Regions from separate parts of the Microbacterium sp. GQ128 genome, predicted to be linked through region 1. Evidence: predicted binding sites of a transcription regulator. Region 1 holds the regulator's gene; each other region holds the start of a gene.
What was found. Region 1 encodes LexA, which represses DNA repair genes until DNA is damaged. Its sites were predicted from a motif close to TCGAACANNTGTTCGA; they were not measured.
Positions count from the first base shown of each region.

Region 2: imuA' (DnaE2-dependent mutagenesis accessory factor ImuA') is a predicted target of LexA. The motif match lies at 2,228-2,243, and genes of this name have one in related genera.
Region 3: AC6CHX_RS09870 (4-hydroxyphenylacetate 3-hydroxylase N-terminal domain-containing protein) is a predicted target of LexA. The motif match lies at 6,573-6,588, and genes of this name have one in related genera.

Region 1 is NZ_JCAXDY010000005.1:285,059-295,726, forward strand. Features, by position in the region: gene AC6CHX_RS17315 (MFS transporter) at 1-112, opposite strand, end outside; gene prfB (peptide chain release factor 2) at 231-1,340, shown strand; gene AC6CHX_RS17325 (DUF2510 domain-containing protein) at 1,392-2,348, opposite strand; gene AC6CHX_RS17330 (DUF2510 domain-containing protein) at 2,374-3,387, opposite strand; gene ftsE (cell division ATP-binding protein FtsE) at 3,572-4,693, shown strand; gene ftsX (permease-like cell division protein FtsX) at 4,690-5,604, shown strand; gene smpB (SsrA-binding protein SmpB) at 5,668-6,144, shown strand; gene AC6CHX_RS17350 (S9 family peptidase) at 6,155-8,020, opposite strand; gene lexA (transcriptional repressor LexA) at 8,042-8,728, opposite strand; gene AC6CHX_RS17360 (LysM peptidoglycan-binding domain-containing protein) at 9,019-9,387, shown strand; gene AC6CHX_RS17365 (histidinol-phosphate transaminase) at 9,454-10,539, shown strand; gene hisB (imidazoleglycerol-phosphate dehydratase HisB) at 10,536-10,668, shown strand, end outside.
Region 2 is NZ_JCAXDY010000001.1:51,640-62,307, reverse strand. Features, by position in the region: gene AC6CHX_RS00305 (type III polyketide synthase) at 1-717, opposite strand, end outside; gene AC6CHX_RS00300 (CYTH domain-containing protein) at 780-1,394, opposite strand; gene AC6CHX_RS00295 (response regulator) at 1,387-1,602, opposite strand; gene AC6CHX_RS00290 (prepilin peptidase) at 1,654-2,124, opposite strand; gene imuA' (DnaE2-dependent mutagenesis accessory factor ImuA') at 2,257-3,039, shown strand; gene AC6CHX_RS00280 (DNA polymerase Y family protein) at 3,036-4,574, shown strand; gene AC6CHX_RS00275 (error-prone DNA polymerase) at 4,574-8,041, shown strand; gene AC6CHX_RS00270 (hypothetical protein) at 8,073-8,456, opposite strand; gene AC6CHX_RS00265 (DUF2255 family protein) at 8,741-9,115, opposite strand; gene AC6CHX_RS00260 (hypothetical protein) at 9,255-9,470, opposite strand; gene AC6CHX_RS00255 (NADPH-dependent FMN reductase) at 9,632-10,216, opposite strand; partial or broken gene helR (RNA polymerase recycling motor ATPase HelR) at 10,381-10,668, shown strand, end outside.
Region 3 is NZ_JCAXDY010000002.1:800,985-811,652, reverse strand. Features, by position in the region: gene AC6CHX_RS09900 (purine-cytosine permease family protein) at 1-436, opposite strand, end outside; gene AC6CHX_RS09895 (RidA family protein) at 558-959, opposite strand; gene AC6CHX_RS09890 (aldehyde dehydrogenase family protein) at 985-2,538, opposite strand; gene AC6CHX_RS09885 (cupin domain-containing protein) at 2,580-3,002, opposite strand; gene AC6CHX_RS09880 (RraA family protein) at 2,999-3,745, opposite strand; gene AC6CHX_RS09875 (VOC family protein) at 3,754-4,689, opposite strand; gene AC6CHX_RS09870 (4-hydroxyphenylacetate 3-hydroxylase N-terminal domain-containing protein) at 4,778-6,349, opposite strand; gene AC6CHX_RS09865 (aldo/keto reductase family protein) at 6,784-7,797, opposite strand; gene AC6CHX_RS09860 (hypothetical protein) at 7,852-8,346, opposite strand; partial or broken gene AC6CHX_RS09855 (aminotransferase-like domain-containing protein) at 8,357-9,856, opposite strand; gene AC6CHX_RS09850 (hypothetical protein) at 9,888-10,214, shown strand; gene AC6CHX_RS09845 (DUF4407 domain-containing protein) at 10,202-10,668, opposite strand, start outside.

The sequences.
Region 1 (10,668 bases):
CCACGAGCGCGGCGAAGGCCACGTCGGCACCCATGGAAGCCGCCAGCACCGGGATGAGCGGGATCACGGCGCCCTCGCCGAGCGCGAACAGGATCGTCGGCAGGTACACCATGGGTCCGAACTGTCGAAGGACCGCCGATGCACTGCTCACGTCTTCACGCTACTCCGGCCGATGTGCCGTCGAAGACGACGTCCCCGCGTAGGCAGGCGGCACGTTAGGCTGAGGTGTCATGCTCGAACTAGATCTCTCCGCCGAAATCCAGGCGCTCAGGCACACCTTCGGCGACATCAGCGAGGTCGTCGATGTCTCCCGTCTCCGCGACGACATCGCGCGTCTCAGCGAGGAGGCCGGCGCCCCCGACCTCTGGGACGACACCGAGAACGCGCAGAAGGTGACCAGCGCACTCAGCCACCGTCAGTCCGAGCTCGCCCGCATCACCGGCATCGCTCAGCGACTCGACGACCTCGAGGTGCTCGTGGGTCTCGCGAACGAGATGGGGGATGAGGACTCCGCGCAGGAGGCCCGCGCCGAACTCGCCGCGCTCACCGACCTCATCAACCAGCTCGAGGTGCAGACGCTGCTCGACGGCGAGTACGACGAGCGCAGCGCCATCATCACGATCCGCTCCGGTGCGGGCGGCGACGACGCCACCGACTTCGCCGAGATGCTGATGCGCATGTACCTGCGCTGGGCCGAGCGGCACAAGTACCCGGTCAAGGTCATGGACACCTCGTATGCCGAGGGCGCCGGCATCAAGTCGGCGACGTTCGAGATCGACGCGCCCTACGCCTTCGGAACCATCTCGGTCGAGGCAGGCACGCACCGCCTCGCGCGCATCAGCCCGTTCGGCTCCGCCGACAAGCGCCAGACCTCGTTCGCCGCGGTCGAGGTCATCCCGCTGATGGAGGAGGCGACCGAGGTCGACATCCCCGAGAGCGACATCCGAGTTGATGTCTTCCGTTCCTCCGGCCCCGGCGGTCAGTCGGTGAACACGACCGACTCCGCTGTGCGTCTGACGCACCTTCCTACCGGCATCGTGGTATCGATGCAGAACGAGAAGTCGCAGATCCAGAACCGCGCCGCCGCCATGCGCGTGCTGCAGACCCGCCTGCTGCTGCTGCAGAAGGAACAGGAAGCAGCGAAGAAGAAGGAGCTCGCGGGTAACATCACGGCGAGCTGGGGCGACCAGATGCGCTCGTACTTCCTCTACGGTCAGCAGCTGGTGAAGGATCTGCGCACCGGCCAGGAGTCGGGCAACCCGGCTGCGGTGTTCGACGGTGACCTGGATGATTTCATCTCCGCGGGCATCCGCTGGCGCAAGCGCAAGATCGAGGATTGAACCTAAGAAGAAGGCCCCGGATCACTCCGGGGCCTTCTTCATCGATGGTCGTCAGTACCCGGCACCCTCGAGGCTGCCGGTCACGTCTTCATAGCTGAACAGGATGCACTGGACCGCGCGATCGTCTGCGCGGGCCCAAGACGTCTCCGTCGGCTGATAGGTGTAGAAATCCAGCACCGAGTCTTCGTAGGCGATGCCGACGTATGCGTCGAACTGCGCGGCACAACCATCCCACGCCGCCTCGCCGAGAGCATCGTCGCCGGGGAACTCCTCGTCGTCGACGTCGAAGATGAAGTACACCTCGTCCGTGTGCGGCTGATCGCACGGGACGACGGGAAGCTCGTAGATCTGCCCCGTGTCCCCGTAGTCGACGAAAGGCAGGCAGTCGCCGATCTCGAGTTCGGCGAACGGCACCATGTCGGCCCCCTCGATCGAGGAGGGATCCGTGCCCTCTCCGGCTCCCTCGTCGTCATCGGCCGGGACCGAGACGGTTGCGATCAGGACCAGTGACACGGCGAACGCGAGCACCGCTCCGAGCACGGAGACCGCCAGCCCAGCGATCCCCGGCCACTTCCGGCCGCGCAGGAACAGGGAGACGAGCGACAGCACGAAACCGACGCCGAGAAGCGCCCAGCCGACGATGGAGGTCAGCGGGATGCAGGCGCAGACGACGCCGACGACCACGACTGCGAGACCGATGAGCCCGAGCACCGACACTCCGGGCGCGGGCGGCTGCGGTGCCGGCGCAACCCACGCCCCGTCGGGTACGCCGGCGCGGTCGGGCGCGATCACCCGTTCGGTCGACGCGCCCGACGGGGGCAGCGTGTAGGGCGGGGTGAACGGCGCCATGGCGGGAGTAGGCGCGTCGGAGGGAGTCGGCTCCACAGACGGTCGTTCCGGGGCCACCGGCGCTCCGTCAGAGTTCCGCACGTGTGCGGTCCACTGCGTGCCGTCCCACCACCGCAGGCTGCCGGTGCCGTCGTCGTACCAGCCGGCAGGCGTCGTCATCGGATGGTTCCGCTCGTCAGACGGCTCAGGGGGCGAAGCACGCGGTGACGGCTTCGGTATCGCCCAGCACCTCGGCGAAACCGTACGCGGCGTCGACATCCGTCAGCGTGCCGTCGCTCTCCGCGATCGCGCGCAGCGTCGAGTTGTCGAGATCGGACTCGACGAGCAGATCCGAGAGGCAGGTGATCTGCGGCTCGGTGTAGCCCTCCGTGCCCTCGGCAGCCAGGATCGCGGTCAGGCCGACCGCCACCTCGGCCGAGGTCGGACGCGTGCCGTCGTCGGTGCCGTCGGTCTCGCCCGGCTCGATGGCCTCGAACGACGGCGAGGAACTGGGCAGGTTGTTCAGCTCGTCGCTCGCGTTCTGGGCGATGGCGAAGAAGAAGACGAAGAACATCACGGCGCTGATGATGCCGCCGACCACCGAGAGGATCAGGCCGGCGATTCCCGGCCACTTCTTCCCCTTCAGGAAGAGCGAGATGAGGGAGACGATGAATCCTGCGCCGAGGAGGATGAAGCCGATGAAGCCGATCAGCGGGATGAACGCCAGGATCGTGCCGACGGCGGACAGCCCGAGTCCGACGAGTCCCAGAATCGAGAGCTTCTTGGGAGCTTCCGGTTCTGTCTGGAGGTAGGGCCCGGCCGCCGGATAGGCGGGCTGCGCATCCGCACCCGGGTAGGCCGGCGCGGTGCCCGGGTAGCTCGACGCGGGCTGGTCGGGTGTGGCCGGTGCGGAGTACGCGGGGACATCGTCGCCGAGTGGCGTGGTCGCCGCGGTCGGCGCCTCGGCGGAGTCGTGGAGCACGGTGTCATCGGTGGACGGCGCTTCCGGTGCGTCGTAAGACGGCGCTTCGCCGGCGGCGGGAGCCTCGGTCGGCGTCTCGATCGCGGACGATCCCTCCGCTGCTACCGGTGCTTCCGATGCCGAGTCGGCCTCGGTCGCGGAGGCGTCCGGAGCGAAGTGCTCCGTCCACTGCTGACCGTCCCACCACCGCTGGCGTCCGCTGCCGTCGTCGTACCAACCTGCTGGTGTCGTGCTCATGGGTCCCCCTCGAAGACGATTCGGCCGCTCCATGGTGCGACCGCACCCTTATGTATAGCAGTGGCCGGTGACTTCCCAGGGTGTTCAAGATGGGGAGCAGTCCCCATCGTCTCCCGAAGCGGACGCGCCGGTGCGGGGTGTCGCTCGCGGTGAGCCGGAGGGCCGCGCTTAGGCTCGAAGCGTCATGATTCGGTTCGAGAACGTCACGAAACGCTACCGCGGGACGTCGAAGCCCGCCCTCTCCGGTGTCGACTTCGAAGTGCAACGCGGGGAATTCGTCTTCCTCGTCGGCGCCTCGGGCTCCGGCAAGTCCTCCTGTCTTCGCCTGATCCTGCGCGAGGACGTGCCGACGGCAGGCCGTGTCGCCGTGCTCGGCCGGGACCTCCGCTCGCTCGCCAACCGCAAGGTGCCCTACTTCCGGCGCCACATCGGTTCGGTGTTCCAGGACTTCCGCCTGCTGCCGTCGAAGACCGTCTACCAGAACGTCGCCTTCACCCTGCAGGTGACCGGCTCCTCGCGCGGCTTCATCCAACAGGCCGTACCCGAGGCGCTCGCGCTCGTCGGCCTCGACGGCAAGCAGAAGCGCATGCCGCACGAACTCTCCGGCGGAGAGCAGCAGCGCGTCGCGATCGCTCGCGCCCTCGTCAACCGTCCGCAGGTTCTGCTCGCCGACGAGCCCACCGGCAACCTCGACCCCGCGACCTCCGTCGACATCATGCAGCTGCTGGCCCGTATCAACGCCGGAGGCACGACCGTCCTGATGGCCACGCACGAGGCCGGCTTCGTCGACCAGATGCAGCGCCGAGTGATCGAGCTGCGTGACGGAGAGATGGTGCGAGACGAGGTGCACGGTGGCTACGGCGACACGTCCAACATCCCGCGTCTCGTGCCGGAGCAGGTGCGCGGTGCGGCCGCAGCAGCGGCACTGACGGCGGTGCAGGAGGTCCAGCGCCAGACGGCGGACCTCTCCTCGGTCCGCGCGGCCCTCGCCGAGGAGCTCAGCTCGCAGCGGAAGGCCGCCGCCGCGGAAAGCGGGTCGGCTGCAGCTGCAGACGCCCCTCAGACGGTCGAGCCGCCGGAGGCGCCCTCCGTGCCGGAGCCCGAGACGGTCGCTGATGTCGTCGAGCCGCCTGTGGTGGAACCGCCCGCTGTCGTCGAGCCGCCGACCGCGGTGGAGCCGCCGGCGGTCGTCCGACCTCGCTCCCACCCGATCACCCTCCCGACCGTCGACGTCGCCGAGCTCGGAGTCGCCGACCGACTCGGACTCTCGGATGAAGACGACGAGGAAGTGGGCCCGACCTCATGAGAATCGGACTCATCCTGACCGAGGCCCTGGGTGGCCTTCGGCGGAACATCTCGATGGTCATCTCGGTGATCCTCGTCACCTTCGTATCTCTCACCTTCGTCGGTGCGGCGATCCTGATGCAGTCGCAGATCGGTGTGATGCGGGGTTACTGGGCCGAGCGTGCCCAGGTCGCCGTGTACATGTGCTCCGCGGTCTCGGAATCCGACACGTGCATCGACGGTGCCGCGAGCGAGGAACAGGTCGCCGCAGTTCGCGCGCAGCTCGAAGGGGACGCGCTGGCGCCGCTCATCAGCTCGCTGACCTTCGACACCAAGGAGGACACGTACGCCAAGCTCGTCGACCAGCTCGGCGAGGATCAGGCGAGTGTCCTCACGGCCGACCAGGCGTTCGAGGTCTTCTTCGTGACGATGAAAGACCCGGGGCAGTCGCAGGTGCTCACCGAGGCATTCAGCGGCCAGGCCGGGGTGGAGCAGGTCAAGGATCAGCTCCAATATCTGGAACCCCTGTTCTCCGCCCTGACCGTCGCGACGTACATCGCCGTCGGCATCGCCGTGCTCATGCTGATTGCGGCGACCCTGCTGATAGGCACGACGATCCGGTTGTCCGCGTATGCGCGGCGCAAGGAGATCGGCATCATGCGGCTCGTCGGTGCCTCGAACCGGTTCATCCAGACACCGTTCGTGCTCGAAGGCGTGTTCGCCGCGTTCCTCGGCTCGGCGCTGGCCAGTGCCGCGGTCGTGGCCGGGATGCACTTCGGAGTGAACGGCTACCTGCGCGGTCGGGTCCCGTTCATCACGACGTGGGTGACGATGCAGGATGCGATGCTCGTGGTGCCGGTGCTGATCGGCATCGGCATCGTGCTGGCCGCGCTGTCCGCCGGCTTCGCGATCAGGCGCTGGCTCCGTACCTGATATCCTGAAAGGCTGCTCGGTCGGAACGATCGATCGAGCTCATCACGGCAACAGGAGAGCATCATGCCCAGGGAACGCGGAGAGAAGGTCGTCGCGACCAATCGTCGCGCACGTCACGACTACACGATCGAGAAGTCGTACGAAGCGGGGATGGTGCTCACCGGCACCGAGGTCAAGTCGCTGCGCCAGGGGCGCGCCAACCTCAGCGACGGCTACGCGTTCGTGAAGGGCAACGAGGTCTTCCTCGACTCCGTGCACATCCCGGAGTACTCCCAGGGCCACTGGACCAACCACTCCGCGAAGCGCATCCGCAAGCTGCTGCTGCATCGCGAGGAGATCGCCAAGATCGCGCATGCCGTCTCGGCGGGTGGATACACCCTGATCCCGCTGAAGCTCTATTTCTCCGACGGCCGGGCCAAGGTCGAGATCGCCCTCGCCAAGGGAAAGCGCGAATACGACAAGCGTCAGACCCTGCGCGAGCGCCAGGACACCCGCGAGGCGGATCGTGCCATGCGCCTGCGCAATCGCGTGGGCGAGTAGCGGCCGGTCGTCACAGCGTCGGCTCGAACCCGAACACGCGGCCGAGGAAGGTCAGCTCGCGCTCGAGCGCGTCGATGATCGTGTCAGCGCTGCGGAAGCCGTGCCCCTCAGCGGGGTAGAGGGCGTATTCGTGGTCGACGCCCCGCGCGGCCAGCGCGTCTCTGATCGCCTCGGACTGCGACGGCGGGACCACCCGGTCCTCCCCGCCCTGCAGCAGCAGCACGGGGACTCCGATGCGATCCGCATGGGTGAGTGGTGATCTTTCGACGTAGACATCCTCGTACTCGGGGAGGGGCCCCACGAGACCGTCGATGTATGACGCCTCGAAATCGTGGGTCTCGGCGACCAGCATCCGCAGGTCGGCCACGCCGTAGCGGCTGATTCCCGCGGCGAAGGCTCCGCCGCGTACCAGCGCGGACAGCACCGTCCAGCCGCCCGCGGAACCTCCGCGGATGGCGATGCGCGACGGATCGGCGAGCCCGGCATCCGCGAGGCCCTGCGCGGCGGCGATCACGTCATCGACGTCCACGACCCCCCACCGGCCGTCCAGACGTTCGCGGTAGGCGCGCCCATAGCCGGTGGACCCGCCGTAGTTGACGTCGAGCACCCCGATGCCGCGGCTCGTATAGAACGCGTTGGCTGCCGACGCCGCACCGGTGACGTGAGCGGTCGGCCCGCCGTGCACCAGCACCACGTACGGAGGGAGTTCATCGGCGGAGGCTGTCGCGTCGGGGTTCGCCGGCGGGTACGCGAAAGCGTGCACCACGCCGTGCCGCCCGTCGACGTCGATCGGCAGGGCATGCGGCATCCAGTCGGCATCCACGGGCTCGCCTCCACGCACCGCGACGGTCTCGCCGGAGTCCACATCGACGCACCACAGGCCGGCGGTCACCCCGGAGCCGTTGCCGGAGAGCAGCACGCGGGAACCGTCGACGTCGTCGACGCTGACGTGTCCGTCGGCCGGGACATCGATCGGGTGCACGACGCCGTCCGGAGCGATCACGACGATCTCGTCGCGCCCGTTGGTGCGGACCGCGACGATCCGCTCGTCGGCGAGCGGCCGATACCAGCGGTTGCCGAGCACCCAGAGTCCGTAGCCGGTGTCGGCGTCGCTCGGGGTGAGCGCGCGCGGTGCGCCGAGCGGTGAGAATCCGTCGAGCTCGATGCGGTACAGGCCCCAGCGGTCGTCCGGATCATCGGCGAACACCAGCTCCGCGTCGCTGAGCCACTCGGGCTGCAGCGCGGCTCGAGTGGGGATCTCGTGCACATCGCCGCCGTCGCTCTTCGCGATCTGCAGGTGCGCGGCCTCCCACGGCATCCGTCCGCGGTTCCAGGCGACCCAGGCGATGCGGGTTCCGTCCGGCGAGAGCGCGGGATGTGCGAAGAAACCGTCGCCCTCGACGATCACTCGAATTCCGGACGGGTCCTCCGCCGCGGAGCCGTCGATCGGGATCTCGACGATCGCGCGGGTGTGCGGCGCGGTCGACAGATCTTCGCGCACCGCGAGCAGACGGCCTTGCTGCACGCGGAGGCCGCCGTGCGACGGTCCCGCCGGTGTCAGCGGAACGGGCTCGGCCCCGGGTGCCATGCGATGCACACGCTGATCGCCGGCATCGACGAAGTACAGGGTGCCTGCGGCATCGGCGGTCCATGCTCCGCCTCCGTACTCGTGCACGCGGGAGCGCGCGCTCCAGGGAGCCGGGAGGATCTCGGCTCCGGAAGAGCTTCGCACCGTGACCCGCCCCTTCTCGGCGGGCACGGATTCCCCCCACCAGATCACGGAGCCGACGAAGCGCGCCCCGTCGATCCGCGGGGAGGACGCCGCGACGGAGGCCGCGGAGAAGGGTGAGGGCCAGGAACCGTACGGGGACGACATGCCTCGAGCCTATGGCGGACGTCAGACGGCGCGCAGCACCGCCACGACCTTGCCGAGCACCACGGACTCATCGCCGAGGATGGGCTCGAAGGAGGAGTTGCGGGGGAGGAGCCAGGTGTGGCCGTCGCGACGGCGGAGCACCTTGACGGTGGCCTCGCCGTCGAGCATCGCGGCCACGATCTCGCCGTTCTCCGCATTGTTCTGCGAGCGCACGACGACCCAGTCGCCGTCGCAGATCGCGGCGTCGATCATCGACTCTCCCGAGACCTTGAGCATGAAGAGGTCTCCCTTGCCCACCAGCTGACGGGGGAGGGGGAAGATCTCCTCCACCTGCTGATCGGCGGTGATCGGCACGCCGGCGGCGATGCGACCGACCAGGGGCACCAGCGCCGCGTCGCCGACCGGGGTCGCCACGTCGGCGGGATTCTCGCCGCTGGCGCCGGGGAGGTCGATCAGGACCTCCATCGCACGCGTCTTGCCCGGGTCGCGCCGGAGGTAGCCGCTCAGTTCGAGCTGACCGAGCTGGTGGGTCACGCTCGAGAGGGACTTCAGGCCGACGGCGTCGCCGATCTCGCGCATGCTCGGCGGGTAGCCGTGGTGGGCGATGGAGTTCTGGATGACCTCGAGGATCGCCATCTGCTTGGGGCTCAGGCTCTTGCGGCGGCGCGTCCGCGGTGCCTCCGACTCGGGGGCCGAGTTCTCGCTCATGGTGCTCCTTAAGTGCGGTGTTCCGACGTCGCTCTTCGAATGTCGGAGGCCCGTGGTGTGGTGTTCTCATCGAAACCGTATCCGAGAAACGGCCCGATCTGGAAGATCTGTTCGAGCGTGTCGGCATAATCGTGCATCCGGTTTCGAAGACAACTTGACAGATGTTCGAACTCGAAGATATCTTCGGTACGTAGCTTCGCATTCACGGCTCCCGGCCGAGACGGGAATGCGAACGCTACGCCAACTTCCCCGGCAGCCTCACCGCTCCGGGACAGGCTAAGGAGCACCACATGAGCAGCATCGGCTTCAGCACCGCAGCAGTCATCCCGGCGTCGACCCGTCCTTCGACGCGACTCCGACTGACCACGCGTGGCCGCGCCGTGCTGCTGGCGCTCGCCTCCGTGCCGCTCGCGATCGGCATCGCCTTCGCCGCACTCAGCGGCGGAAGCGCGATCGCCTCGGATGCAGACACGGCAGCCGTCGGCGTCGAGACCGTGACCGTCATGCCCGGCGACACTCTCTGGTCGATCGCCACCGGGGTCGCCCCCGACGCCGACCCGCGCGACGTCATCGGTGAGATCAGCCGGATGAATCTGCTGCGTGGCGGCGAGCTCCAGATCGGCCAGACGCTCGCCATCCCGGCCCAGTACGCCAACTGATCCCGTCGCGGCGGCGCTGCGGCAACTTTGCGTCATCGACTCCACGCGCCGCTTAGCATGGGAAGGGTGACCCTCTCCCTCAACGATCTCCCGCTACGTGATGATCTTCGCGGACTGACGCCCTACGGCGCTCCGCAGGCGCCGCTCCCGATCGCCCTCAACGTGAACGAGAACACGCATCCCATCCCGGAAGCGGTCGCGAGCGACATCCTCGACGACATCGCCCTGGCGATGCGTGACGTGAATCGGTACCCGGATCGGGAGTTCACCACGTTGCGCGAGGCGTTCGCGGAGTACCTGGGGCACGGGCTCTCCGCGGAGCAGATCTGGGCGGGCAACGGCTCGAACGAGGTGCTCCAGCACATCCTGCAGGCCTTCGGTGGCCCCGGGCGCACTGCCTTCGGCTTCGCGCCGACGTACTCGATGTACCCACTCATCGCGCAGGGCACGGGCGCGCGCTGGATCGCCGGGACGAGGCAGCCCGACTACACGATCACGCCAGAGGAAGCTGTCGAGCAGGTGCGCGCAGCCGACCCCGACGTGATCATCCTCTGTTCGCCGAACAACCCGACAGGAACTCCGCTCGGCCTGGACGTCGTCGAAGCCGTGTACGAAGCGGCGCGGGGCATCGTGATCGTCGACGAGGCCTACCAGGAGTTCGCACCGCACGACGCGCCTTCCGCGCTGACGCTGCTCGACGGGCGCCCGCGCCTGGCGGTCTCCCGCACCATGAGCAAGGCCTTCGCCTTCGCAGGGGCCCGAGTCGGGTATCTGGCGGCGGACCCGACGTTCATCGATGCGCTGCGATTGGTCCGCTTGCCGTATCACCTGAGCACGCTCACGCAGGCTGCGGCCGTCGCCGCGCTGCGCAATTCCGACGTGATGCTCGGCATGGTCGAGGAGATCGTCGAACAACGCGATCGCATCACCGCGACCCTCGAGGCCCTCGGCTACGCACCCCACGAATCCTGGTCGAACTTCGTCCTCTTCGGCGGCGTCGCCGACCCGCGGGCGACGTGGCAGCAGCTCTACGATCGCGGTGTGCTCGTGCGTGACGTCGGGATCCCCGGTCACCTCAGGGTCAGCGCGGGCACCGAGGCCGAGACCACCGCGTTCCTCGATGCTCTGGCCTCGATAGGATCGGCATCATGAGCACCCCGTCACCGACCCCGCGCACCGCGAGCCGCGTGCGCAGCACGTCGGAGTCCACCGTCGAACTCGAGCTGAACCTCGACGGCACCGGCGCGAGCCGCATCGACACCTCGGTGCCGTTCTTCGACC
Region 2 (10,668 bases), on a different contig from region 1:
CGCGATGGCCGTGTGGAAGCGGTCCAACCGCAGGGCGGGTGAGGCCGACGCGAGGTCCCGGGCCGTGACGATGCCGGCCGCGGCGCCGTCGGCGAACAGCGAGGAGGCGACGATCGTGTCGGGGTTCTCCGAGGAGCGCAGATGCAGGGTGCAGAGTTCGACGCTGACCACCAGGACCACCGCGTTCTCGTCCGCGATGCAGAACTGACTCGCCGCCCGCAGCGCCGGCATGGACGCGTAGCAGCCCATGAACCCGAGATGGAAGCGCTGGACGGCGTCGGACAGCCCGAGTGCGCGCACGATCTCGTACTCCGGGCCGGGGGCGTGGAACCCGGTGCAGGACACCGTGATGACGTGCGTCACATCCTCCGGGCCGATCTCGGGGTCGGCATCCAGGGCCTTCCGTGCGACGTCGACGAAGAGCTTCGCAGCCTCGCGGGTGTAGATGTCGTTGCGTGCCTTGGTGCCCGGAGCCAGCAGCTCTCCGGAACGCCGGTCGAAGAAGACGGGCTCGGCCACGTCGGAATCGAGCGACAGCTCGTCGATCACGGTGTGGCGCCGGTCGATGCCCGAGACGTTGAACGACGTCGTGACGATCCGCTGCGCCAAACGCCCGAGGTCGGGCTGCTGGGCGAAGACGTCGCGCACCTGCTCCTGGACGAGAACGGTGTCGGGGACGATCGTCTGCAGCGATCGGAGCACAGGCGGTCGACTCATGCTGTCACTCAAGCATGCGGTGTCGCCCCGGGGGAAGGGGTTGCGTTCGGCCCTGCGTCTGACTAGAAGCCGAGGGCGCGGGCGAGCTTGGAACCGGATGCCGATTCCCGGCCTCCCGCGGCCAGGACGGCACGCTCCACGGCATCGAAGAAGGCGGCGCGCGCCTCGTCGTCGGCCGGAGCTGCGGGACCGAGTTCCATCTCCCACTCCCGCCATTCACGCTGCACATCGCCCCGGAGATCCGTCGCCTGCACCCGGTCGTCGACGAACTCGGCCACGACCCCGGCTGGGCCCGTGAGGAGGTAGGCGGTGCGGTCGTTCCGGATGCGGGCGAGCGGGGTGAGCGGAGCGGTCGTCCATGCGGACACGGTCTCGGCCACGGCCTCGGGCAGCGCATCGCCCTCACCGAGCGGCCAGCCGAGTTCGAGACGGCCGTCGCCCTGTCGCGGTCCCTTCACGTGCCAGCCCTCGTCGGGGCCACCGGTGCGACGGCGCAGCGCCACCCCGGCACGGGCGAGATCTCCGTCGGCGGTGTCGAAGTACTGCGCGTCGAGCGCACGGGCCTCCCCGGCGGTGACGGCGTCGACCCCGGGGATGGCCTCCCAGACCGGCAGCGGGGTCTCGCCGTCGACGTCGTACTTGCGCTCGACCTCGACCGTGCGGGACGGTTCAGTCATCGTCGTTGAGAGTGAGATCCTCGAGAGACTCTTCGAACCAGTAGTCGACCTCGGTCGGCCCATCGGTCGGGCCGGTGTTCTGCGGTTCGCTGCGGCGGTTGTACACCACCTGCGTCTCGCTGTAGGGGACGATCAGCTTGTCGTCCGCGTCGCCGAGGGGGATGATCTGCCCGTCGAGCGGGCCGCCGTGAAGCCGTGCAAGTGCCATGTGCTTCAGGGTAGCCCCGACATCGGACTATCCGTGCGAGACCCGGCGGATTCAGCCCAGGACGACACCGAGGAGAGCACCCGCGATCATCCACGGGCCGAAGGCGATGCGGGTGGCACCGTCCGCTCGGCGCAGGAGGATGAGCACGAGTGCGTACAGCGCCCCGAGCACGAAGGCCGAGGCGGCGCCGATCGCGAGCGACTGCCAGCCGTGCCAGCCCAGCGCGAACCCGATGACCGCGGCGAGCTTCACGTCGCCGCCGCCCATCCCGGCACGGCTGATCCCGCGCAGCACGGCGTAGAAGCCACCCAGGATCACCATGCCGAGGAGGGCGCGGAGGAACGCGGTGCCCTGCCCCGTGACCAGCGCGTCGAGGGCTGCGAGCACGATCAGCACGGCGAGCGTCGGCAGCACGATGCGATTCGGGAGGCGGTGGGTGCGCGCGTCGATCACGATCAGCCATGCGCCGACGACCGCCAGCATGACGTGCACGAGTGAGATGAGTGCGAGTCGCGGGTCCATAGGCGCAGGTTAGGAGATCCGCGGTCCGGACGCCGGTGGCCTGTGGAGAACTCCTGCCGATGTCCGATGTACGAACTATCGTCATCCACACGACTTGATATATTAGAATATATCTTCGAGAAAGGATGCAGGGTGATCAGTCTCGATGCACTGGCCTCGCTCTCACCGGCGAGCGACTCCCGCGCGGGAGAAGTGCTGCGACTGCGCCGTGAGATCAGCCGGATGCAGCGCCGGCGCAGCGAGCATACGCTGATCCCCCTCGACCCCGCCTTCTCCGCACTCCTTCCCGAGGAAGGGCTGCAGACCGGAACCTCCTACACCGTCTCCCCCTCGCCGAGCCTGGTGCTCGCACTGCTCAGTGCCGCGTCTCAGAAGGGGCACTGGTGCGCCGTCGTCGGCATGCCGACCCTCGGCGTCGAAGCGGCAGCCGCATTCGGCATCGATCTCGCCCGGCTGATCCTCGTCCCCGACCCGGGAGAGCGCTGGCTCGCGGCCACCTCCGCGCTGGCCGAGGTCGTGCCCCTGATCGTCGTGAACCCCGCCACGCGGGCACGGGATGCCGACGTCTCCCGCTTGAGCGCCCGCCTGCGCGATCGCGGGTGCACACTCCTGGTCACCGAGACACCCGGCATCGGACGCTGGCCGCAGAGCGAGGGGACGATACGCCTTCATGACCCGCACTGGCACGGTCTCGGCGCCGGATGGGGGCTGCTCTCCGACTGCACCGTGACCGTGACCGCGCAGACCCGGCACACCTCTCGCCCGTCGAGCGTGCACGTGCGGCTGCCGGGAGGCCACGGCGCCGTCGAGACGGTCGCGACCGAGCTCACCGCGCTGCCCTCCCTCTCCCCTGACATCGCCGGCCAGGGAGAGGCTGCTCCCCCGGAGCTCCTGCGATGGGCGGAAGCCGGATGAACAGCCCGCTCCGCGTGCTCGTGCTGTGGTTCCCCGACTGGCCCCTGCGTGCCGCGCTCGGCAGCCCGCCTCCGCACCTGCCCACCGCCCTGGTGCAGGCGAACACGATCGTCGCCTGCACCGCCTCCGCCCGGGAGCACGGCGTGCGCACCGGTCAGCGCCGCCGCGTCGCCCAGGGCCACCTCTCCTCGCTGCGCGTGCTCCCCCACGACCCCGACCGCGACGAGCGCGCCTTCCTCCCCGTACTGCACCTCATCGAGAAGCAGGCGCCAGGGGTCACCCTGCTGCGGCCGGGACTCGCGATCGTCCGCGCCCGGGGCATCTCCCGCTACCACGGCGGAGAGGCGGAAGCAGCCGAGTCGCTCACCGCCGTCCTCGCGGAGGCCGGCTTCCCCGAGGTGCGCATCGGCGTCGCGGACGGCCCGTTCACCGCCGAGATCGCCGCGCGGGGTCCCACACCCTGCACGGTCGTGCCGCCCGGCGGATCCCGCGAGTTCCTCGCTCCCTTCCCCGTGCAGGTGCTGCGCGACGAGCAGATCGCCGGTCTCCTCGTCCGACTCGGAGTGCGCACCCTCGGCGAGTTCACCGCGCTCGCCCCGCTCGACGTGCGCGACCGCTTCGGCGAACACGGTGCGCGCCTGCACGCGCTCGCCGCCGGCGCCGACTCCCGCCCGCTGACACCGCGTCCCCCCGACCCGGAACTCGTTCGGAACATCGAGTTCGACTCGCCGTTGGGTGGAGCGGACCAGGTCGCCTTCGCGGTGCGGCAGACGGCGGATGCGGTCATGCTCGCGCTCGGTGACGCCTCGGTCGTGTGCACGGAGGTGCGCATCGATCTGACCGACGACAACGGCGTGGTCTTCTCCCGGTCCTGGTTGCATCCGACCTGCTTCGACGCCTCCGACCTCGTGGATCGGGTGCGCTGGCAGCTGGAGGCCCTGGCCGCGCAGTCGGCGAAGGAACCGGTCGATGAGGCACGGGCGTTCGGCGGCATCATGGCGGTGCGCATCGTCCCCGCCGCCGTGGACGACGCCGCCCATCACCAGCCGGGCCTCTTCGGATCCGGCACCGACGAGCGCCTGCACCACGCGGTCTCCCGCGTGCAGACCATGCTGGGGCATCAGGGCGTGCTCACCGCCGCGGTATCCGGCGGCCGGTGGCTCGCCGATCGCCAGGTGCTGACGCCCTGGGGTGAGCGCACGGTCGCCCCTCGCGACCCGGAATCGCCCTGGCCGGGGAGCCTGCCCGATCCGCTCCCGGCAGAGGTGTTCCGCCCCCCGCGTCCGATCGGGGTGCTGGCGGCGGACGAGACCACGATCACCATCGACGAGCGCGGGGCGCTCTCGAGCGATCCCGCCCGCATCGACGGGGCGACCGTGCAGGCGTGGGCCGGCCCCTGGCCCGTCCACGAGCGCCGCTGGGCATCCGGCGGCGGCAAACGTGGGCACCGACTGCAGATCGTCGACGATCACGACCGTGCCTGGCTGGTCTTCCACACCGGCGAGCGCTGGTGGGTCGAGGGGAGGTATCGCTGATGGGCTGGCACAATCCGCCCCTCTCCTGGAACGACCTGGAGCGCACCCTCAGCGGCGAGGAGTCGCCCCCGGCCCCTCTCGGCGCCGAACCGCGCGGCCAGCGGACGGACCCAGGACCGGTGAGTCGGCGCCGCAAGCGCACTCCTCCCACCGCCACCGCGCGCCCCGAGGATGCGGTCCCCTATGCCGAGCTGCACGCCCACTCCTCGTACTCGTTCCTCGACGGCGCCTCCTCCCCGGAGGATCTCCTCACCGAGGCCGACCGCCTCGGCCTGACCGCGCTCGCCCTCACCGACCACGACGGCTTCTACGGTGCCGCACGGTTCGCCGAGGTCGCCGACCTCATGGAGAGCCCGCTGCAGACCGTGTTCGGGGCCGAGCTGTCACTCGACCTGCCCGCACCGCAACGAGGCTCCGCCGATCCTGCCGGTGAGCACCTGCTCGTTCTCGCCCGCGGGATGGAGGGCTACCACCGGCTCTCGGGCGCGATCTCCGCGGCACAGCTGCGCGGCGGAGAGAAAGGGCGCCCGGTATACGACCTCGACGACCTCGCCGCACGCGCGGGCGGGCACTGGACGATCCTGACCGGATGCCGCAAGGGCGCGGTGCGCCGCGGGCTCGAGGCCGGAGACGCGGCCACTCCGCTGCGCTCCCTCATCGACCTGTTCGGAGCCGACCACATCGCCGTCGAGCTCTTCGACCACGGAGACCCGCTGGACACCCGCCGCAACGACGCCCTCGCCGACCACGCCCGTCGGATGCGGCTGCCGGTGGTCGCGACCAACAACGTGCACTACGCCACCCCCGCACAGGCGCCCCTCGCCGAGGCGGTGGCCGCGGTCCGCGCGGTGCGCAGCATGGATGAGCTCGACGGTTGGCTGCCTGCACACGGCGGCGCACATCTGCGCAGCGGCGCCGAGATGTCCGCGCGCTTCCAGCGCTACCCCGGAGCGATCTCCTACGGGCTCGAACTGGCGGCGGCATCCGCCTTCCCGCTGCGCCTCGCCCGGCCAGCGCTCCCCCAGCAGGAGGTCCCGGAGGGGCACACGCCGATGAGCTGGCTGCGTCACCTGGTCTGGGAGGCCGTGCCGTCGAAGTACCCCCGGCTGGACGACGCCGGCCACCGTCGGATCGAACGCGAGCTGGATGTGATCGAGGAGAAGGACTTCCCGGGGTACTTCCTGATCGTGCACGGCATCGTCGCCGAGGCGCGCAGACGCGGCATCCTCTGCCAGGGTCGGGGATCGGCCGCGGCGAGCGCGGTCTGCTACCTGCTCGGGATCACCGCGGTCGACCCGATCCTCTATCGCCTCCCCTTCGAGAGGTTCCTGGCGACGACGCGGACGGAGGAGCCGGACATCGACGTGGACTTCGACTCCGACCGCCGTGAGGAGATCATCCAGTGGGTGTATCGGGAGTACGGGAGGGAACGCGCGGCCCAGGTGGCGAACGTCATCCAGTACCGACCGAAGAACGCGGTGCGCGACATGGCGAGGGCGCTCGGTCATTCCCCCGGACAGCAGGATGCCTGGTCCCGCCAGGTCGACGGCTGGGGCGTGGGACTCGAGCCCGTCGAGGGTCACGACATCCCGGAGAACGTGCTCGCCTACGCCGGTGAGCTGCTGAAGGCACCCCGCCACCTCGGCATCCACTCCGGCGGCATGGTGCTCACCGCGCGCCCGGTCGGCGAAGTCGTGCCGGTGGAGCATGCCCGCATGGAGAACCGCACCGTCATCCAGTGGGACAAGGACGACTCCGCCTTCATGGGCCTGGTGAAGTTCGACCTGCTGGGCCTCGGGATGCTCGCCGCCCTGCAGCACTGCTTCGACCTGATCCGGGAGAACACCGGCGAGGAGTGGACGCTGGAGCGCATCCCCAAGGAGGAGCCGGGGGTGTACGACATGCTCTGCCGGGCGGATTCGATCGGGGTCTTCCAGGTGGAGTCCCGCGCGCAGATCGGCCTGCTCCCCCGTCTGCAGCCCCGCTGCTTCTACGACCTCGCCATCCAGATCGCGCTCATCCGTCCCGGCCCCATCCAGGGAGGGGCCGTGCACCCCTTCGTGCGACGCAAGATGGCGAAGGATCGTGTCGACGAGGAGAACCGGAAGCGCCTGGCCAGGGGCGAGGAGCCCGTGGACTTCACGATCCCCTACCCGCACAGCGATCTGGAGGACATCCTCAAGCGCACGCTGGGCATCCCGATCTTCCAGGAGCAGCTCATCCAGATGGCGACGGCCATCGGCGACTGCACGGCTGATGAGGCCGACCTGCTACGCCGGGCGATGGGGTCGAAACGCGGTCTGGAGAAGATCGAGAAGGTCAGGGACAAGCTGTACGCCGGCATGGCCAGGCGCGGGCTCACCGACGAGGCGGCCGATCGCATCTACGCCCAGATCCAGGCGTTCTCGAACTTCGGCTTCGCGGAGTCGCACTCCCTGTCGTTCGCCCTGCTCGTCTACGCCAGCTCCTGGCTGAAGCTGCACTACCCCGCAGCGTTCCTCGCCGGCCTGCTGCGCTCGCAGCCGATGGGCTTCTACTCCGCGGCGACCCTCACCGCGGACGCCCGACGGCACGGGGTGGAAGTCCGCCGCCCCGATCTGCACGTCTCAGGGGCGACGGAGATGCTGGAGCCTCTCGACCAGGGCGCGTCCTCGCACGGTCCGACCGGCCGGGAGGACTGCCTCGACGATCCGCAACCGCCCACCCTCCGCTTCGACAGGGAGGCTCCCGACGAGTCCGCGGCACATCGGCGGGACGGCGGATCCGCGGTGCGACTGGGCCTCAGCGGCATCCGCGGGATCGGCGTGCCGATGGCGGAGAGGATCGTCGCCGAGCGCGAGGCGCACGGGCGGTACCGTGACCTGCACGATCTGGTGCGTCGGACGGATGCCACCGCCGCACAGCTGGAGGCACTCGCCACCGCCGGTGCCTTCGACTGCCTGGGGCTGGAGCGCCGAGAGGCCATCTGGCTCGCCGGCGCCGCAGCGGACGACCGCTCCCGCTTCCTTCCGGGGACCACCGTCGCCGTGCAACCGCCCCTGTTCGCCGATCAGACCAGCTACGAGCGGCTCTCGGCGGATCTCTGGGCGACCGGGGTGTCGACCGATGACCATCCGATGGCGCACTTCCGGGAGGCACTGCGCACCCGCGGGGTGCTCACCGCCGCCGATCTGCAGGGCCACGAGGCCGGTCGCCGTATCGAGGTCGCCGGCCTCGTGACCCATCGCCAGCGGCCGGCGACAGCGTCAGGGATCACCTTCGTGAACCTCGAGGACGAGAGCGGACTGGTGAACATCGTCTGCTCGGCCGGAGTCTGGAACCGTTACCGTCGCGTCGCCCGGGAATCACCGGCGCTCATCATCCGCGGCATCCTGGAGCGGTCGGTCGAGGGAGTGGTCAATGTGCTCGCCGACGGTTTCGAGGATCTGCGCACCGGGCTCACGCACCGGTCCAGGGATTTCCGCTGACGGCGGCACTTCTCGGCTCGCCGCCCCCGACTCACCAGAAGCGCTCGGGCTCCTCCACCGGGGGCCGATCGGCGCCACTCCATCGGTCGGCTTCCGCCTTCGCGGCGTCGGCGGCCGCGTCGGCCCCGCGGAGGGCACGTTTGGCGCCCGTCGCTCCGGGCCCGATGGGGTCGACCAGCAGGGTGGTGTGCGCTCGGGGTCCTCCGATGGTCACCGTGCACTCCAGCACCCGGCCGATCCAGCGCGAGACGTCACCGCTCGGCTCCTCTGCGCGGCGGTACCGGATGCCGGTGTCGAGGTCGACGAGAGCGAGGACCACGGGTTCATCGGTGAGCGGATCGACCTGCTCGGTCACCTCGACCCGGTGGCCGTGGGCGATGGCGACCTGAGCGGTGATAACGAGCAGTCTGTCCATGAGTCCACCCTAAACATCGCCGACAGGAAGACAACAGGAGACCGGAATGCGCAACATTCGTAAATTTCTTTGTCCCCCAAATGGCGGACAAGGCGATTAAGCGGTACTCTGCTCACGTAGCGGGGGCTACAGGCTGAGATCTGGGGAGATCAGCCGAGAGCGCAGCGAGATCTTCGCCGCCTCCCCAACCGTCCGGGAAGGACGGTCAGCCCTCTCGGCGGTACCGTCTGGGGCGGATCGTTCGGGAGGGCATACCCCCGTCGAGCCGCCGATTCGGCGCACGCTCAGTCGAGCGGGATCACCTCGAGGGTGTTCGAGCGCACCGGCTCCTGTCCCATCTCGGGCGCGTAGGGGCTCGGCGTGTACTTGGCGAGGTACTCGGCATCGATCGCCGTGTTCGTCGCCTCATCGGTGACGCGCTCGAAGCGGACGTCCTTCGTGACACCACCGGCCGACACCCGACCGCGCAGACTGGCGAGCGCCGGGGCGTACCACTTGCCCTCGAGCCCCGTATAGGAGCGTACGAACAGGCGGCCGTCCACGGCGACCGCCCAGATCCCCACGGTCTTCGGCGTCGTCCCGTCGTCGAGCTGCGCGGAGAGATCGAACATCTCCGGCGCGGCGATCGCGGCCAACTCGTCGGCGTTCCACATCGTCATCTGCCCACTCCTCCTGAGTCCCGTCGAGGCGCGACTCGCAAGATCGCGGATCGGCCGTGTCGTGGTGCGGCCGACGAGCGCCTCCGATGGCGTCAACCCCGAGCCCACCGTCGGCTATTCCCCGTCGCCGGAGCGGGGATCACTCCTCGCGACGCTCTTCGTCGAGAGGGACCTCGGTCCGCTGGTCCACGGCGTCCGCTGAATCGGCGTCGGCCAGATCGACGTCCAGCGGACCAGGACCCGGCGCGGCCACCGCGACTTCCGGGTCTTCCGGCTCCTCGAGCTCGGGGCGGGATTGCTCGTGCAGGTCGGCGTCCGGCTTCACCGCGTCGATCGGATCATGATTCAGAGACATGCGATGCCCTTCCTCTCCAGAGATCCGTCCAGCATGCGACGCGTAGGCGCCCGAGCCAAGGGCCTTGACCTGCGCGATCGAATCGAGGCTGCCGTTCGCGCATGCCGCCCGCAGAGCACGTCGACGGAGCGGCCCGCTGACGGGCGGCTCCGTCGGTCCGACTAGCCCTGATCCCCCACGTGCCCCGGCGCGGTGAGGGACAGCACCCGCTCGACGAACGCGGCGTACTCGTTCATGTAGTGCTGGAGGAACTCCCGCGTGCCGGCATCCTTCACCTCGCCGTCCGCGCCGAAGACCGTGGGATCGAACGTGATGTACGCCTCCGGGGCATTGAGCTGCGGAGCGTTGAGGAAGCTCAGCACGCTGCGCATCGACGACTGCATGACGGCGGTGCCGATGGCTCCGGTGGAAGCGCCGATGATGCCGGTGGGCTTGCGGGCGAAGGAGTTGTGGCCCCAGGGACGGGATCCCCAGTCGATCGCGTTCTTCAACGCTCCGGGGATGGAGCGGTTGTACTCGGGCGACACCAGCAGCAGCCCCTCGGATTCCTCGACAGCACGCTTGAACTCGGTCACCGCGGCGACCGGATCGAGCTCGTCGTCGCGGTTGTAGAGCGGGAGATCGCGGATCGGGATCTCGACGAGTTCGAGGCTGTGCGGCGCCAGCCCCACGAGCGCTTTCGCGAGGACACGGTTGATCGAGTCGTGCGCGAGGCTTCCGATGACATAGCCGATGCGATGCGTCATGGTGTGCTCCGCAGGGAGGGCGTCCGGTCGGATGCGTCAGCGTGATCCCCGCGTCCTTCCATTTCCAGGATATCTCCGGGATGGGGGCTTGCCGCAAGGCCCCCTCCATGCGGCAGAATCGACCCTCGCTCGCGCGATCCGGCCCTCGCGTGTGAAGGAGACCCATGCCTTTCGACCCCTTCGACCTGCCCGAGAATCTGCACGCGAAAGCCACCCCTGGCCTCCTCGACGCCGACCGCGCGCGCCTCCGACGGATCGCCGACACCCTGGAGGAGCAGCGCGCCGAGGTAACCCGCCGCCTCACCGAGGTGCGCCGCCAGCGCGCCGGCTTCGGGGACGCCGCCGTGGACCGCGACCTGGAGATCCGCCGCCTGAGCGGAAGGCTCCGGATCCTGGAGCGCTTCGGCATCGACATCTGCCTGGGCAGGATGACGCCGGCCGAGGGCCACCCG
Region 3 (10,668 bases), on a different contig from region 1:
AGTCGTCGGGGAGCCCGAACATCACGAGCGTTCCGTGATACAGCAACGCGGATTCGAGCGCGAGGAATCCGAGGATCATGAAGGCGAAGATCGCCGACCCCAGCACGGATCCCTTCCGCCCGAAGCCGAACAGTCGCGACGTGACGGTGCTCGACACCCCGGTTCGGAATGCGATCGTCCCGAGCGCCTTCCCGAGGGCCACGCCGATCACAGCCACGACTGCTCCTGCGAGGAGACCGAGGTCGAAACCGGCGAGCGTGACGGAGAATCCGCCGATGGCGAAGATGACTAGGGCCGTCGCGACGGAAATCGGACTCCGTGCCAGACTCCATCCGCTCTTGCGCTCGCTTGCGGGGACGCTCGTGAGGGAATGGTCCTCCGCGGCGCGGGCGAGTGCCGACTGCCCGCGGGCGCCCGTGGTCGAATTAGTGTTCATACTGACTCCTTCTCGGGTCGCCGATCGAGCATTCGGTCGTGCGCGAATGCATGGATCAGCGTGCGGTCGCCCGCGTGCACTCCCCCGCGGCTCTGCGAGGAAGGGATGGATGTTCGCCTGGTTACCGGCTGTGTGCGCCGAGGACGGCGATGGCCTCGATCTCGAGGAGGATCTCGGGCTTCGCAAGCGCCGAGACCTCAACGAGGGTGCACGTCGGGAAGTCGCCGTGGAAGAACTTTCGACGGGCGTCCCACACCCGGGTGTTGTTCTCGATGGCGGTCACGAAGATCGTCATCTTGACGATGTCGTCCATCTCGCCGCCCGCGGCTTCGATGAGCGCCTTGAGCTTGCCGAAGACGACCATCGCCTGATGGTACTCGTCGTCGCCGATGATGGTGCTTCCGTCTGCGGCCCGCGCCGTCATCCCTGAGATGAAGACCAGCTCGCCGACCTTCATGCAGTTCGACCAGAGTCCCTCTGCCGGCTCCTTCACGAGCCCCGAGGTGATGCGTGTCTTCGTCATGACTGTCCTCTCGTTCATCGGTCGATCACAGCGCGATGCGCTGGTCCCAGGCGCTCGCGCCGCCCCAGTTGATGCACACGCTCTGCCGCCGGGCGAAGCCCTTCCACGCGTCGGAACCCGCCGTGCGGCCGCCACCGGTCTCCTTCTCCCCGCCGAAGGCGGCTCCGACGTCGGCACCGGTCGTCCCCATGTTGATCCGCACGATGCCGCAATCGCTGCCACGGCTCGAGAGGAACGTCTCGATGTTGGACAGGTTCGTGCTGTGCATCCCGGATGCCAACCCCTGCGCGACACCGTTGTGGATGCGGATAGCCTCGTCGAGGGTGTCATAGGTGAGGACGGACACGAGCGGCACGAATGTCTCCTCCTGCGCCACCGGCGCGTCCGGATGCACGTCCATGAGAATCGTCGGTTCGACGTAGTACCCCGGCCGGTCGATCACCCGGCCGCCGTAAGCCACGTGCGCGCCGTCCGCCACAGCGGCGTCGACAACGCGTGTGAAGTCGGCGACGGCCCTCTCGTCCACGAGGGGTCCGACGAGTGCGTCGGATTCCCACGGAGCACCGATCTGCACCTGCGCGAAGGCCCGAGCCATCAGGCCGACCAGCTCCTTCGCGACACTGCGATGAACGATGACTCGGCGCGTGCTCGTGCACCGCTGCCCGGTCGTTCCGACGACACCGAAAGTGAGCGCCTTCGCCGCGAGTTCGAGGTCGGCGGTCTCGTCCACGATGCAGCCGTTGTTCCCCGAGCATTCGAGTTGATACCGGCGGCCGAGAGTGCCGCCGACGATTTCGGCCACTCGCCTTCCGACCCCTGTCGATCCTGTGAACGACACCATGTCGACGCGGGTGTCGCGCAGCAGCATCTCGGCGACCGTGTCGCTCGACGGGATGAGCAGGGAGAAGACGCCCTCGAACCCCTCCTCCGCTGCGACCCGGTTGACCAGCTGCTGCAGTGCGATCGCCGTGAGCGGCACTTTGGGACTCGGCTTCCACACGACCGTGTTGCCCGCGATGGCCGCGAGGAAACCGTTCTGCGCCCACACGGCCGCGGGGAAGTTGTACGCACTGATGACGCCGACGACGCCGAGAGGCAGCCACTGGTCGTACATCCGGTGATCGACGCGCTGGGACTGTTGAGTGAAGCCATACATCATGCGCGACTGGCCGGCCGCGAGCACGGCCATGTCCACACACTCCTTCAGCTCACCCCTGGCCTCCATGAGCGACTTCCCGGTATCGAGGGAGATGATCGCGGCGAGCTCTTGCATCTCCGATTCGATCGCCTCGCCGATGCGCCGCACGAATTCGCCGCGTGTCGGGGCAGGCACGGTCCGCCACACCCGCTGGGCTTCGAGAGCGTGCGCGATGGCGGTCTCGGCGTCGTGCGCCGTCGCCGCGGCGACCGTCGCGATCTTGGCGCCGTCCGCAGGACAGATCACGTCGATCACGTCGCGGCCGGATACGGGAGCCCAGCCGACGGCGGCCGAATAGCTCCCCGAATGGAGCTGGTCCAACGCGAATCGCGCGAGCGCATCGCGGGTGTCGAACAGCGGGTCGATGGTCTTCATTGACATCGGTGGATCCTTTCGCAGCGGTGGTCCGCCGGGTGGAGGCGTCAGTCCTTCGAGAGGAAGTCGCCGATGGTCTCGTCGGTGTGGAACTCGGGCTTCTCGTAGTAATGCGGGCCGTCGTAGATCTCCAAGAGCAGGCTTCGCTCATGCGCCACAGTCGGGCCGTGGGGGTGGTCCTTCGGATTCATGTAGAACGAGCCGGCGACCAGCCGCAGACCCGACTCGACGTACTCGTAGTCACCGCGCACGCAGTACATGAACTGGTTCGACGCATGCGTGTGCCTGGTGGGGATCCGACCGCCCTTCGCATAGTCGAGCAGCGCGATGGAGGCGCCGGTCTCCGTGTTGCTGAAGAGGAAGAACTGCCGGAACCCGTACTCGGGGTAGTCGATCCATCCCTCTCCCTCAAGATCCACGGCGTGGACGAGTCTCTCCAGTCCGGCCAGCGAGGCTGGTTCGATGTTCATGCGGTGAGTCCTTTCTCCGTGCGGCCGCGCGCGACCCAATGCTCGTATTCGTTGCGGCTTTCCTCAGTGGCGGGGAAGACTTCGAGGATCGACCGCCCCCTGTCGATCTGGAGCGCGGCGAACTCCTCGTACTCGATGGAGGCGATGGCGGCATCCGCCACCTCCGAGACGAGATGTCGAGGGATGACGGCGACACCGTCGCGATCACCCACCATCACATCGCCGGGGTAGACCGCTACTCCGCCGCAGCCCACGGGCTCGTCGACGGCCACGGGGTGCAGACGGATCGGGGTCGCAGGAGCGGCGGGGCCACGCTGATAGCAGGGAACGCCTGCTGTTCGAATGCTGTCGATGTCGCGAAAGCCACCGTCCGTCACGACACCTGCGACCCCTCGGTGCGACAGTCGTGCGGCCATCATGCCGCCCATCGACGCAGCATCCGTCGATCCGAACGCGTCGATGACCAGGACGGCGCCCTCCGGGCAGTGCTCGATGGCCACGCGGTGCACGTTGTCGTCGCGTGAATACGCGGCCATGTCATCGAGGTCCTCTCGAGCGGGGATGAACCGCAGCGTGTACGCCGGACCGACGAGCGTGGCCTGCGTGTCGGTGACCGGGCTCACATCCCGGAGGACGACGTTGCGGAACCCGCGGGCGAGCAGGGCATTGGCTACGTCGGAGACACCGACCCGTCGGAGCTTCTCCCGAATCACGGGATCCAGGATCGCGCCCGCGCTGTCCATCCCGCCCCTCACTGGAAGAACTCCAGGGGCGGACGATTGCCCCACTGCGTCGTCTCGCTGGCCGTGCCGTTGAACCGACCGGGCTTGTGGCTGGCGTCCACGACATCGCCGTCGGTGTAGTGCTCGATGCGGAAACCGAACGGGTCTTTCCAGTAGTCGAAGACCTGGCTGCCGAGGAGGTGCCTGCCGACACCGACGTCTGCGGCGAACCCCTCCTGCACCAGGTAGTCGTGCGAGCTCATCACCGCATCGAAGTCGATGACCTCGAACGCGGAGTGATGGATGCCGACCCAGTCGGACTCGAGAATCAGGGCGAAGTGATGATCGACGAGCTTCTCACCGAGGTCGAGGCGCACGAAGGTTCCGTAGATCGGACCGTCCTCCCCCGGAGGCAGGAAGTAGTCGGAGTCGAGGAAGTTGAACCGCATCTTGAGCCACGCCATCGTCTCGTCGTGGTCGCGAACGTGCAGCACGAAGTGCCCGAGACGCGCGATGGTGGCCGGCGCGATGGGAGATCGCACCGGGGTGTGCACGCGGTTCTTGTCCCGCACATTGTTGGCGAGGTTCGGGTCGCGGTCGATGATGGCCGGCACCCGCTCTCGACCCCAGATCGCCCTGACCTCCAGGCCGTCCGGGGTGTGCATGACGACTTCCTCACCACCACCGGGCTCCGAACTCGGCTGCACCGGGCTGGAGCCCTCGAGCGCCGCCAGATCGTCGAGGTCTTCACGTGTCGCCATCTCGATGGCGACACCGCCGAACTTCTGCTTCGGGGCCTTGCGCGTCACGTGGATGTGGTGCTGCGTGCCCGTCCCTCGCATGTACAGGGTCTGCTCGTCGCTCCCGGCCGCCTTCGTCATACCGAACGCGGTCAGGAAGCGTTCCATCTCGTCCAGGTCCGGCGCGAGATAGGTCACCTGCGCCAGGTCGACTGCGGTTGCCATGTTCTTCCTCCTTCGTTCACGACGCCCCGTGGGGACGCCGGATACCGCTCCCGCATCGGCGCGAGCGCGGGTCGAGCCGTCTCGGGCCTCAGCCCTTGCCGAGAATGCTGATGTCGTCGGGGTCGATCAGGTCGGAGACCGTCCACCCGTGCAGGTCGTACTCGTCCATTGCCGACTGGGCAAACTGTCGGCAGTACTCGAGTGTCCCCGTGCTCATCGCGCTGAACACGTTGGTCTGACGTGTGACGTCGTTGCTGCCGATGTAGTTGATCTCGTATAGCTCATGCCGCGACCCGAACTCGGTGCCGATCGCATCCCACAGCATCTTCATGACCTTCACCCGCTCTTCGGCGTCGATGCCACCGGTACCCCGCAGATACGTGTCGAGGTACCCGCGGATCTCCGGGGTGTCGAAGTCGACGGCGTGCGAGTTGAGATAGATGAGCCCGCTCGCGACAACCTGCTCGATGATGTTCTTGATCTTGGGCATCGCGAGCTGGTTCATGACACGGTAGGCACCCGCATACGAGGGATCAGGCTGGATCATCCCGTTCTTCCACGGCACCGAGCTCTTCGCCATGGCGTCGGAGAGCGCCCAGAAGGTGTTCCGCCAGGCGATGACCTCACCGAGCTGGGATCTCACGCCGTGGAAGTCGCCTGCTCCCGTCACGTCGAGGGCACGCGAGAGCAGACCGACGAGGAAGTCCATCTTGACCGCGAAGCGCGTGCAACCGTGCAACGACGCCCGCTCGAGGTATCCCGAGTGGACGTTGTATCGGTTGGCCTGCTCGAGATCGTTGTGGATGAAGACGTTCTCCCAGGGGATGAACACGTCGTCGAGCACGAGGATGGCGTCGTTCTCGTCCAGGCGGCTCGAGAGCGGGTAGTCGAACGGACTGCCCAGCACACCGGCACGGTACTCGTTCGAGACTCGGCACAGCAGCTTCACCCCGGGGGAGTTCGTCGGCATGATGAACACCGGAGAATAAGCCGGATCCTGAATCGCCACCTGACCGACGTGCCCGATGAACGTGTAATGCGTCAGGGCGGAACCTGTGGCGACGACCTTCGCGCCGCTGACGTACATCCCCTCGTCGGTCTCCCGGGTGACGTGAATGAACACGTCCTTACCGGCATCGGGGCCAGCGCTGCGATCCACCGGCGGGTTCATGATCGCGTGATTGATGTAGTACGTCTTCTCCTGGGCCTTGCGGTACCAGTTGCGGGCGTTCTCCTCGTGACCTCGATAGAACTCGGCGTTCGCGCCCAGCGTGCCCAGGAAACAGCCCTTGTAGTCGGGAGATCGTCCCATCCAACCCCAGGCGAGTCGCTGCCACTCCGCGATCGCGTCGCGGGACTTGACCTGCTCCTCGACAGTGGTCGCCGCACGGAAGAAGGGGTGCGTGAAGCCGCCCCACTCCGTCGGCGTCGTGAGGGTGCCGCGACGCTTCTCCTCGTGAAGAGCGTCGTACATCCGGGCGATCATCCGCGCCGAGTTGCGGAAGGCCGGATGCTCGGTCACGTTCTCGACACGCTCCCCGTAGATCCACACCTCACGACCGTCGTTGAGACTGTCCAGATACTCCTGCCCGGTGAACGGGATGTAGTCCTGGTTCGCGGGCGGCGAGGTCACCATGGACGAGGTCTGCTCGTTGCTCATCTTCGAGTTCTTCCTTCCGACGTTGGAGGCGAGAGGGACGCCTCGCTCGGGTCGGCGATGCTCGAGGCAGCGCTCTCCGGGTGAGTCCGGATCCGCCATGGACCGTCCCGGGGTCAATGCTCAGCGAGCCACCGAGCACGGTCAATCGCCGGCAGTGGAATCGTCTCGCTCCCGGTTCTCCCGACGGTGACCGTCGCCACGCGTCAACGCAAGTTTTTTCCGCGCGAACAGGGATTTAATCGGCGCGCGCTCGCCCTGTGCTTCGCGCGCGACCCCATATCGATACTCGCCGTCCCCCATACGAGGCAGGAGATAGCCGTCGCCGGGCGCGCTCCTCACCGAGACCCCGCATTCACGCCGAGACCCCCTCCTGCATACGTCGACAGGAGGGGGTCTCGGCGCGAAGACGGGGTGTCAGCGCGAAGTGTCTGGCGTCACACCAGGCGCGCCTTCGGCGACACCGAGTAGGTGTGCTCGGCGTCGCGGTTGACCGTGTCACCCAGGGCCGTGTCGATCGCGGCCAGGGTGTCGGCGTCGAGCTTCACGCCCGAGGCCTTGACCGTCTCGGCGAGCTGCTCCGGACGCGAGGCACCGACCAGGGCGGCCGCGACGTTCGGGTTCTGCAGCACCCACGCGATCGCGAGCTGGGGCATCGACAGCCCCGCCTGCTCGGCGATGGGCTTCAGCTTCTGCACGGCGGAGAGGATGTCGTCCTGCAGGAAGCTCTTGATGAAGTCGGCGCCGCTGTGCGGGTCGGTCGCGCGCGAGCCCTCGGGCACCGGCTGACCGGGCAGGTACTTGCCGCTGAGCACGCCCTGCGCCATCGGCGACCAGACGATCTGCGAGATGCCCAGCTCTTCGGATGCCGGAACGACCTTGCCCTCGATCACGCGCCACAGCATGGAGTACTGCGGCTGGTTCGAGATGAGCTGGATGCCGAGCTGCTTCGCGAGGGCGTGCCCCTCGCGCAGCTGCTCCGCCGTCCACTCCGAGACGCCGATGTAGAGCGCCTTGCCCTGGCGGACGACGTCGGCGAACGCCTGGAACGTCTCCTCGAGCGGGGTCTCGTAGTCGAAGCGGTGCGCCTGGTACAGGTCGACGTAGTCGGTGCCGAGACGCGTGAGCGAGCCGTTGATCGACTCGAAGATGTGCTTGCGGCTCAGGCCGGTGTCGTTCGGACCCTTGGGGCCGGTCGGGAAGTAGACCTTCGTGAAGATCTCCAGCCCCTCACGGCGCTGCCCCTCCAGAGCCTTGCCGAGCACGACCTCCGCAGCCGTGTTGGCGTAGGTGTCGGCGGTGTCGAAGGTGGTGATTCCGGCATCCAGTGCGGCGTGCACGGTCTTGACCGCGGCGTCGTCACCGACCTGCGAGGCGTGGGTGACCCAGTTGCCGTAGGTGATCTCCGAGACCTTGAGACCGCTGTTGCCGAGATAGCGATAGTTGACCATGGAACAACGCTACTGGCTGCGTGCGATGGTCGGGCTGGATGCCGGCATCCGCCGTCATGCGGGGGCGACGACCGTCCGCCGACGCATCCCGGTCACCGCCGCGCCGACGATCAGCGCGGCGGCAGCGAGGAGGCTCACCGCGTAGAGCGGCCGCGCCCAGGGCGAGTAGTCCCCACCGCTGATCCCGAACGTGTCGGCGAGGCTCATTCCCACGCCGAACGAGGCGGCGAAGTAGCCGGGTGCACCGAGCATCAGCAGCGCCAGGAAGCTCATCGCGGGGACCATCGGATGTGCGCGCCCGCGGGTCGAGACGACCGCGACCACCACCGCCAGCACCACGCCGATACCGAGGATGAACGCCACCGGCTCCCACAGGAGCACCTCGCCCGCCGCCGACATCTCGGCGCGGACCTCGTCGAGCGTGCGCCCGGGAACCGCGGCGAGCGGATTGAGCACCAGGATCTGCAGCGCGGCCCACGCCGCATACGCCGTGACGGCGAGCACACCGGCGATCGAGATCCACAGGGTCCGGCGCTGCATCCGAGTCATGCGCGTCATCCTAGGAAGGCATCCCGAGAGTCTCCCGATACTCGCGCCAGGCCGCTCCGAGCCGACGGATGCTCTCGGCGAGCACGTCGTCGGGTGCCGTGAACGGGATGCGGATGTGGTCGTCCGGAGACGCCGACACCGCGAACGCCGCGCTCCCGGCGATCGAGACCCCGTGCGTCGCGGCGACCCTCGCCAGCGCGGCGGCAGAACCCGCCGGAACCCGGACCCACAGCGACAGCCCGCCGCGGGGCGGCTCGACCTTCCAGTCGGGCAGGTGCTCGGCCATCAGCTCCTGCAGCAGACGCAGGCGATCCTGGTGGATGCGGCTGTTCGCCCGGCGGAGGTCGTCGGCGCGGGCGATCAGGTCGAGTGCGAGCAGCTGCCCCGGCACGCTCGTGGACTGGTCGGCGAGCTGGCGGGCCCCGCGCAGCCGGCGCACGAGCACGGGGTCGGCGCGCAGCCATCCGATGCGCAACCCCGCCCACACCCACTTCGACACCGACTCCACGACGATGATCGGGGCGTCCGCCCGCTCGGCGGCGAGGGTCGGCGGCACCACCCCGTCGAAGGAGATGCCGGCCACGACACGGTCCTCGATCACGGGCACGCCCTACTGGGCGGCGAGTTCGGCGACGCGATGCCGCGCGGCAGCGGGAAGGCGCGACCCCGTGGGGTTCTGGTGGTGGGGGTTGAGGGCGACGAGCACGGGTCGCAGGCGGGCGAGCGCCTGTTCGAGCGCGTCGACGTCGAGCCCGTCCGGTCCCATCGGGACGCCGTGCACCGTGCCGCCGCGCAGCCCGACCGAGTCGGTGACGCCCGGCCACGTGATCTCCTCGGCGAGGACGACGTCACCCGGGCTGACGAGAGCGTTGACGACGAGGCTGATGGCCTGCTGCGCGCCGTGTGTGACGAGGATCTGCTCCGGCGTCGTCGGGGTGCCCTCGGCGATGTACATGTCGGCGATGAGGGTGCGCAGCGCGGGGAGGCCTGCGGGGTCGGTCTCGGGCAGTAGCGCCAGCTCTAGTCGTGGCGTGTGCTCGCTGATGAGCTGCACGCCCAACTCGGAGATCTGTGGCACGGTGCGCAGCAGGTCGATCGCGTTGGGCAGCGCCGAGAACAGAGCCTCTCCCCGCCCCTGCCGTTGCACGGGAGCCACGGATGCCGCCGCGCCGGCGATGCGCGTTCCGCTCCCCTGCCGCCGATCCACCAGACCACGCTCGGCGAGGTCCGCGTAGGCGGCGACGACGGTGCCGCGCGACACGGAGCTCGCCGCGGCGAGAGCGCGCTCGGCCGGCAGCCGATCGCCGGGGCGCAGCTCGCCCCCCGCGATCAGGGCCTCGATGCCGCGGGCGAGCCGAGTGGCCAGCGTGCCGTCTCCGTGGGTCCAGCGGCCGAGTCGCGCCGAGAGCACGTCGGATGACACCTCGCCGCCGCGCACGAGCGACCGAGAGGCATCCGTGGCCGATCCGTGGTCCACCGGCCGGGGATTGGCCCTGTCATCCGTGCTCATGAGACTTGATTCTGGACCAATGAGCACCTCCATGACCACTGTCGCGAAAGATCTCGGTCCAATCGATCCCGATTGGACCATTCACGAGCTCATCGAATGGCTCAGCGAAGACTCCCGGCAGCACGACCCCGCGCTGCAGCGTCCCCTGGCCCTGATCGAGGCGTCGCTGACCGGCGAGCAGTGGTCGGGCACCCCGTCGACGGTCGCCCTGATCCGCTCGCTGACTCTGGCTGCCCCGCATCGCCCCGGGTCCGTGATCGCCGATGTCCTGCTTCCGGTCGCAGTTCCTGCCGCTCATCGCGTGGGCGGACGGCAGAAACTGCGACCGGAAGGAAAGCCGCAGCGTCAGGTCGCCTGAGCCTGGGGGGCCGGAGCCGGCGCGGGGGCAGGGGCAGGGGCAGAGGCCGGCGCCGGCGCGGGGGTCGTGACGATGTCGGCGCGGTCGCGGAAGCCCTCGGCGGTCACCCGATCCAGGGCGACCTGCTTGCGGATGGCCGCGGCCTTCTCGTAGAGGCTCGGGTCGCCGTAGCTCGTGAGCACCTTCACCAGCACGGGCAGCAGCTCGATCATGAAGAACAGCGCCGCGATGAGGATGTGCGCCCACAGGATGGTGGGCTCCTTCTCGCTCAGGCGGTTCAGTCCGCTGATCTGGCTGAGCAGCCCGACGGCGCCGGCGTTGCCCTGGGCCACGGCATCCGCGCGCGCGTTGTAGGCCGCGAGCGCCTGGTCATAGGTGTCGCGGGCGGCCGGCAGCTGGGACTTCGCCTGCTCGCGGTTCGTCGACTCCGAGCTCGAGGTGTTCTCCTTGGCGG